2 regions of the Mesorhizobium sp. ISC11 genome follow, and region 1 is predicted to be linked to the other one. Evidence: predicted binding sites of a transcription regulator. Region 1 holds the regulator's gene; the other holds the start of a gene.
What was found. Region 1 encodes PhoB, which activates phosphate uptake and scavenging genes when phosphate is short. Its sites were predicted from a motif close to TGTCATNNANCTGTCAT; they were not measured.
Positions count from the first base shown of each region.

Region 1 (3,697 bases):
TGAACCAGGTGACGGCGCTGATCGGCCCCTCCGGCTGCGGCAAGTCCACCTTCCTGCGCTGCCTCAATCGCATGAACGACACCATCGATTCAGCACGGGTAACCGGCAAGATCACGCTCGACGAAGAGGACATCTACGACAAGAACATCGATGTCGTCGAACTCAGGGCGCGCGTCGGCATGGTGTTCCAGAAACCCAATCCGTTCCCAAAGTCGATCTACGAGAACGTCGCCTATGGGCCGCGCATCCACGGATTGGCCAAGCGCAAGGCCGACATGGATCAGATCGTCGAGTCCAGCCTGAAGAAGGCGGCGATCTGGAACGAGGTCAAGGACCGTTTGCAGGAACCTGGCACGGGTCTTTCCGGTGGCCAGCAGCAGCGCCTGTGCATTGCACGCGCCATCGCCGTGTCGCCCGAGGTGATCCTGATGGACGAACCGTGTTCGGCGCTCGACCCGATCGCCACCGCTCGCGTCGAGGAACTGATCGACGAACTGCGTCAGAACTATACGATCGTCATCGTCACCCATTCGATGCAGCAGGCAGCGCGCGTGTCGCAGCGCACCGCGATGTTCCATCTTGGCTATCTGGTCGAGGAGGGCGCCACCGACAAGATGTTCACCACCCCCGACGACAAACGCACCCAGGACTACATCACCGGCCGGTTCGGCTGATCTCTGGCATATGAGGGACGAAGATCATGGGTGAACATACCGTCGCATCTTTCGATGAGGATCTGGAGCAGATCAGCCAGCTGATCCGCGACATGGGCGATCTCGCCCGCTCGATGGTCGGTGGCTCGACCAGGGCTTTGCTCAATTCGGACAATGCGCTGGCGCAGCGGGTGGTTTCCGACGACGCCATCATGGATGCACGCCAGCGCGAGCTGGACGATCGTGCCATCACGCTGATCGCCAAGCGCCAGCCGATGGCCAACGATCTGCGTGCGGTGGTCGGTTCGATCCGCATGGCCGGCGACCTCGAGCGCATCGGTGACCTTGCCAAGAACATCGCCAAGCGCGTCGGCACTGTCGGGCTGAGCGTCACGCCGCACGACCTTTCGCATTCGATCGACGCAATGGCGCAGCTGGTGCTGATCCAGGTGCAGGGGGTCGTCGACGAGTATGCCGCCGCTGACGCGGCAGCGCTTGCCACGCTCAGAAACAATGATGAACGCATCGACGTCAAATACACATCGGTGTTCCGCGAACTTCTGACCTACATGATGGAAGATCCGCGCAACATCACGGCGTGCACGCACCTGTTGTTTTGCGCCAAGAACCTCGAGCGGATCGGCGACCACGTGACCAACATCGCCGAAAATGCCTATTATGTTTTGACCGGCACGCAGTTGCCAGCCAACCGTCCGAAGCAGGACGAGACGGCAATGTCCGCGCCAGCGGCATGACAGGGGTGACCAGCCGATGATCGCGCCACGCATCATGGTGGTGGAGGATGAGGAGCCGCTAGGCGTGCTGCTCCGCTACAATCTCGAATCCGAAGGTTACCAGGTCGAGGTGGTGACGCGCGGCGACGAGGCCGAAATCCGGCTGCAGGAGAACGTTCCAGACCTTCTGGTGCTCGACTGGATGGTGCCTGCGGTTTCCGGTATCGAACTCTGCCGCCGGCTAAGGATGCGTCCCGAGACCGAGCGGCTGCCGATCATCATGCTGACCGCGCGAGGCGAGGAAAGCGACCGCGTGCGCGGCCTCTCGACCGGTGCCGACGACTATCTGGTCAAGCCTTTCTCGACGCCGGAGTTCATGGCCAGGGTCAAGGCGCTGCTGCGCCGGGCCAAGCCGGAAGTGCTGTCCAGCGTGCTCAAGGTCGGCGATATCGTGCTCGATCGCGAGTCGCACCGCGTCTATCGCAAGAAGAGCGAAATCCGGCTCGGGCCGACGGAATTCCGCCTGCTTGAATTCATGATGCGCCATCCAGGCCGCGTGTTCTCGCGCAGCCAACTGCTCGACAATGTCTGGGGCGAGACGATCTACATCGACGAACGCACGGTCGATGTGCATGTCGGCCGGCTGCGCAAGGCGGTCAACAACGGCCGCATGCCCGATGTCATTCGCACCATCCGTGGGGCGGGTTACGCCATTCGCGAGGACTGAACTCCCTCGTTTGAACTCACGCCACGTTCTTGCCGCCGAGACCGGATCTCGCCTGCACGCCCGGCGCAAAAATCTCCTGATCGACGAAGATCAGCGCCCGCATGGCGCAGCCTTCGCGGATCAGCGGCAGTTCGTTCGGCTCGGTGTCGAAGGAAATCGACTTGGAATGCTGACCGCCGGCGGTCTGGGCAATCGCTTGCCGCAATGCCGGCTCGATCAGGTCGAAGGCGGCGGCGCTGACGCCGACCATGGCGACCGGCGCCGGATCGATCAGCGCAAACAGGCTGCCGAGGCCGTAGCCGAGCGCTTCGCCGGCCTTGCGATAGGCTTCCCGTTCGGGCCCGTCCCTTTCGCGGGCGGCGGCAGCCAGGGCGCGCATGTCGGCGTCGCTGACATCGGCGACGGGCTCTGCATCCTCGCCCATCTGCCGCGCGTTGCGCCAGATGGCATAATTGCCGGCATAGGCTTCGACGCAGCCGCGCCGTCCGCAGCGACACAGCGCGCCGTTCGGCCGATGGATCATGTGGCCGAATTCGCCGCCCGAGGAATGGGTGCCGGTGAACAATTCGCCCTTCAGCACCAGCCCCATGCCGATGCCGTGCGACAGGAGGATGGCGATGAAATCGTCGCGGTAACGATCGGGGTCGCGCCAGCGCAGCGCCACCGCCATCATGTTGCAGTCGTTCTCCATAATGGCGGGGATGCCGAACTCCTCTTCGAATATGTCGGCGAAGGCGATGTCGGTGTGCGGCGTGATCGGCGACCACAGCATGGCGCGGGCACGGGTGTCGGTGATGCCCTGGACGGCCAGCGCGATACGAGCGATGCTGCGCACGTCCAGGTCGGGATCTTCCAGGCGGCGCCGCACGATTGCCGTGCACTCACCGATCAGCGAGTCGCGCGACATCGTCAGCGTGTCGAGCCGACGCTGTTCCTCGGATATTACCTGGCCGGCATAGTCGATGACGGCGACCGAGAGGAAGTTCAGCGACAGCACCACGGTCATTACCGCGGCCGCTTCCGGATTGAGGCTGAGGCCGACCTGCGGACGGCCGCGTTTGAGCGAGCCGGCCTCGCTCGGCTTGCTTTCGGTCAGGATGCCTTCGACGATCAGGTCGGATGAGATCGCCGAGATCGTCGAATGGCTGAGGCTTGTGGTTGCGGCGATCTCGGTGCGCGACGGCTGTCCGGCGCGGCGCACCGCGGCGATCACCATCGCGCGGTTGCGGCGGCGCAAATCGTCGTGGCGGATTCCGACCGACATGCTCTTTCATATCCTCCCGGTCGCCGCGGTTCTTCCTGCCCTGGAACGCTGTCGGTGACGCGGTCAAATACTGGCAGAAGCCGCGCGCCGTGTCATTTATTTATTCCGAGGCCCGAAAAAAAATTCGAGACGACATCAAAATCCATCAGAATCGATGTTGACAGCGTTCGGGCGTTGGCCCAGTATTTTTTCGAGGCTCGAAAAAATAGGGCCTCTGTGCCGGCCCTCGGGCCAGTTTGGTCGCGCCATACGCGGCGCAGGGAGGATAATATGAAAAGATTCACAGCCGCCATCCTGGCGGGTGCCGCCATGTCGCTGA
Region 1 is NZ_JAVSPW010000001.1:5,647,386-5,651,082, forward strand. It holds gene pstB (phosphate ABC transporter ATP-binding protein PstB) at 1-674, shown strand, start outside; gene phoU (phosphate signaling complex protein PhoU) at 701-1,408, shown strand; gene phoB (phosphate regulon transcriptional regulator PhoB) at 1,425-2,114, shown strand; gene RPF88_RS27310 (ROK family protein) at 2,131-3,378, opposite strand; gene xylF (D-xylose ABC transporter substrate-binding protein) at 3,649-3,697, shown strand, end outside.

Region 2 (3,697 bases), 5.6 Mb from region 1:
CGGCTGCATCATCTATCTCCTGATGATGGCGACCGGCTTCATGGGCTACGTGCTGCCGTGGGGCCAGATGAGCTTCTGGGGCGCCACCGTCATCACCGGCTTCTTCAGCGCCATTCCGCTGGTCGGCGACTGGATCCAGCAGCTGCTGCTCGGCGGCTTTGCCGTCGACAACCCGACGCTGAACCGTTTCTTTGCGCTGCACTATCTGTTGCCGTTCATGATCGCCGGCGTTGTCGTGCTGCACATCTGGGCGCTGCATGTCGTCGGCCAGTCGAACCCGACGGGCATCGAGGTCAAGTCGAAGACCGACACCGTGGCCTTCACCCCCTACGCGACCATCAAGGACGCGTTCGGCATGATCGTGTTCCTGTTCTTCTTCGCCTATTTCGTCTTCTACCTGCCGAACTATCTCGGCCATCCCGACAACTACATCGTCGCCAACCCGCTGAAGACGCCGGCCCACATCGTGCCCGAATGGTACTTCCTGCCGTTCTACGCGATCCTGCGCGCCATCACCTTCAATGTCGGGCCGATCAACTCCAAGCTCGGCGGCGTGCTATGCATGTTCGGCGCCATCGTCATGTTGTTTCTGGTGCCGTGGCTCGACACTTCGAAGGTGCGCTCGGCGGTTTACCGCCCTTGGTACAAGCTGTTCTTCTGGCTGTTCGTGGCCGATGCCATCCTGCTTGGCTGGCTGGGCTCGCAGCCGGCGGAAGGCAGCTATGTGTTCATGGCGCAGATGGCGACATTGTTCTACTTCGCCTTCTTCCTGATCGCGCTGCCGGTGCTCGGCCTGATTGAGACGCCGCGACGGCTGCCGAACTCGATCACCGAGGCGGTGCTCGAGAAGAACAAGGGCGGCAGCGGACATCCGGCGGGCGCTACGGCGGCTCCGGAAACCAAAGGCTGAGCGGTAGAGAATCTAAGGGGATTTGGCATGAAAAAGATTCTCACCTCGCTGGCGCTGATCGGCCTTGTGGCCGTCGCCGCTGGGGCCGCGGGCACTCGGGCGATCGCCGCCGAAGAGGCACACAATGTGGCCAATCCGACGCATTTCCCGATCGACGAGCCGAAGGAAATGGACTGGAGTTTCACCGGCCCATTCGGCACCTATGACAAGGCGCAGCTGCAGCGCGGCCTCAAGGTCTACAAGGAAGTCTGCTCGGCCTGCCATTCGATGAACCTGGTGGCGTTCCGCACGCTGTCGGACCTCGGCTATTCCGATGCGCAGATCAAGACGCTGTCGGCCGAGTACACCATCCACGACGGTCCCAACGATGCCGGCGACATGTTCGACCGTCCCGGCAAGCCGTCCGACCACTTCCCACCGCCCTTCGCCAATGAGGAAGCCGCCGCTGCCTCCAATGGCGGTGCTGCTCCGCCAGACATGTCCCTGCTGGCCAAGGCTCGCGGTGTCGAACGCGGTTTTCCGCAGTTCGTCTTCGATATCTTTACCCAGTACGACGCGGGCGGCCCCGACTATATCCACTCGCTGCTGACCGGCTACGACCAGACGCCGCCTGCCGGCATGGTGATCCCGGAAGGCACCCACTACAATCCGTACTTCATGTCCGGCGTGTCGCTGAAGATGCCCAAGCCGCTCTCCGACGGCCAGGTGACCTATGATGACGGTGCGCCGCAGACCATCGACCAGTATTCCCGCGACGTCTCCGCCTTCCTGGCATGGGCGGCCGAGCCGCATATGGAAGAGCGCAAGAAGACCGGTTTTCGCGTTCTGGTGTTCCTGCTTTTGTTCGGCGCGCTGGTCTATCTCACCAAGCGCAAGGTGTGGGAAGGCGTGGCGCATTAAGCCACACAATCAAGTGATCGCAAAGGGCGCCGAGAGGCGCCCTTTTGCATTTCCGGAGGCTGGTCGTGTCACATGGCCGTCACCGCATCCGGCGATCCTGGGCTGCTCTCATCAAAGGATCGCATTCATGAAAAGATACGCATCGCTCGCGGCAGGCCTGCTGCTGCTCATCGTCGGCTCGGCCGCGCAAGCGGAAGACGCCCAGCCTTTCGTCACCAACAAGGATGTCGACCTGACGATGATCCTGCCGCCGCCGCCGGCAAATGATTCGGCACAGACCAAGGCCGAACTCGGCGAGGTGCTGATGCTGCAGGTGACACGCACGCCCGAGATGGTGGCCAGCGCCGTTGCCGATGCCGAGGAGAATGTCTGGCGCTTCGCCAACGTCATGGGGCCGAAATTCAACAAGGAAACGCTGCCCAAATTCAGCGCCTTCTTCGATCGCGTCGTGGCCACCGAAGGCGCCGTCGTCGATCCGGCCAAGGATATCTGGAAGCGCCCGCGTCCGCACCAGCTCAGCGACCTCGTCAAGCCGGCGGTCAAGTTGTCGAGCTCCGGTTCCTGGCCGTCCGGCCACGCCACCGTCGGCACCATGATGGGCATTATCCTGTCCGATATGGTTCCGGAAAAGCGCGCAGAGATCATGGCGCGTGCGGCCGAATACGCCCACAACCGCGAGGTCGGCGGCATCCACTATGCGTCCGACGTCGAGATGGGCAGGATTTCCGGCAGCGTCATCGCCGCGGTCCTGCTCAACCGGGACGACTTCAAGGCCGAATATGAAGTGGCCAGGGCCGAGCTTCGTTCGGATCTCGGCATGTAACCTTCGTCAATCGGATCAGACCAGAAAGGGGCGCTTCGGCGTCCCTTTTTTGCTCATGGCCATGTCCGGAGGGCGGTTCGAAAAATAGTCCGTTGGCACGCCGACAACAGGTTGATATTCGATGCATCGAACGGTGGCGAGAAACTTGTCCCGCCATGGCCTTTGGAATTCGATGATGCGGCTCAGCGACTGTCACAACTTTTCCGATTTCCGCCGCATGGCGCAGCAGCGGCTGCCGGGACCGATCTTCAACTACATCGACGGCGCGGCGGACGACGAGGTCACCTATCGCCGCAACACCGAAAGCTTCGAGACCTGCGACCTCGTTCCCAACGTGCTGCGCGGGGTGAGCGAGGTCGACATGTCGGTGACGGTCATGGGCCAGAAGCTGGCGATGCCGTTCTATTGCTCGCCGACCGCCTTGCAGCGCCTGTTCCATCACCAGGGCGAGCGCGCGGTCGCCAAGGCCGCCGCCAAATACGGCACGATGTTCGGCGTGTCGTCGCTGGGCACTGTCAGCCTCGAGGAGGCGCGCAGCATCAGCAGCGGCCCGCAGGTCTACCAGTTCTATTTCCACCGGGATCGCGGTCTTAACCGGGCGATGATGCAGCGGGCGAAGGCGGTCGGGGTCGAGGTGATGATGCTGACCGTCGACAGCATCACCGGGGGAAACCGCGAGCGCGACAAACGAACCGGCTTTGCCATTCCCTTCAAGCTCAACCTTACCGGAATGGCGCAGTTCGCGCTCAAGCCGGCCTGGGCGATCAACTATTTCACCCATGAGGGCTTCAAGCTGCCGCAGCTCGACGAGCATGTCGACATGGGCGGCGGCACGATGTCGATCAGCCGTTACTTCACCGAGATGCTCGATCCGTCGATGACATGGGACGACGTCGCCGAGATGGTCAAGCTCTGGTCGGGTCCGTTCTGCCTAAAGGGCGTCATGTCGGTGGAGGATGCCAAACGCGCTGTCGACATCGGCTGCAGCGGCATCGTGCTGTCGAACCATGGCGGGCGGCAGCTGGATGGCTCACGGGCGGCGTTCGACCAGCTTGCCGAGATCG
Region 2 is NZ_JAVSPW010000001.1:8,438-12,134, forward strand. It holds gene RPF88_RS00055 (cytochrome b) at 1-910, shown strand, start outside; gene RPF88_RS00060 (cytochrome c1) at 938-1,810, shown strand; gene RPF88_RS00065 (acid phosphatase) at 1,938-2,633, shown strand; gene RPF88_RS00070 (alpha-hydroxy acid oxidase) at 2,809-3,697, shown strand, end outside.
Region 2: a site for PhoB is predicted at 1,877-1,893, ahead of RPF88_RS00065 (acid phosphatase). Genes of this name have one in related genera too.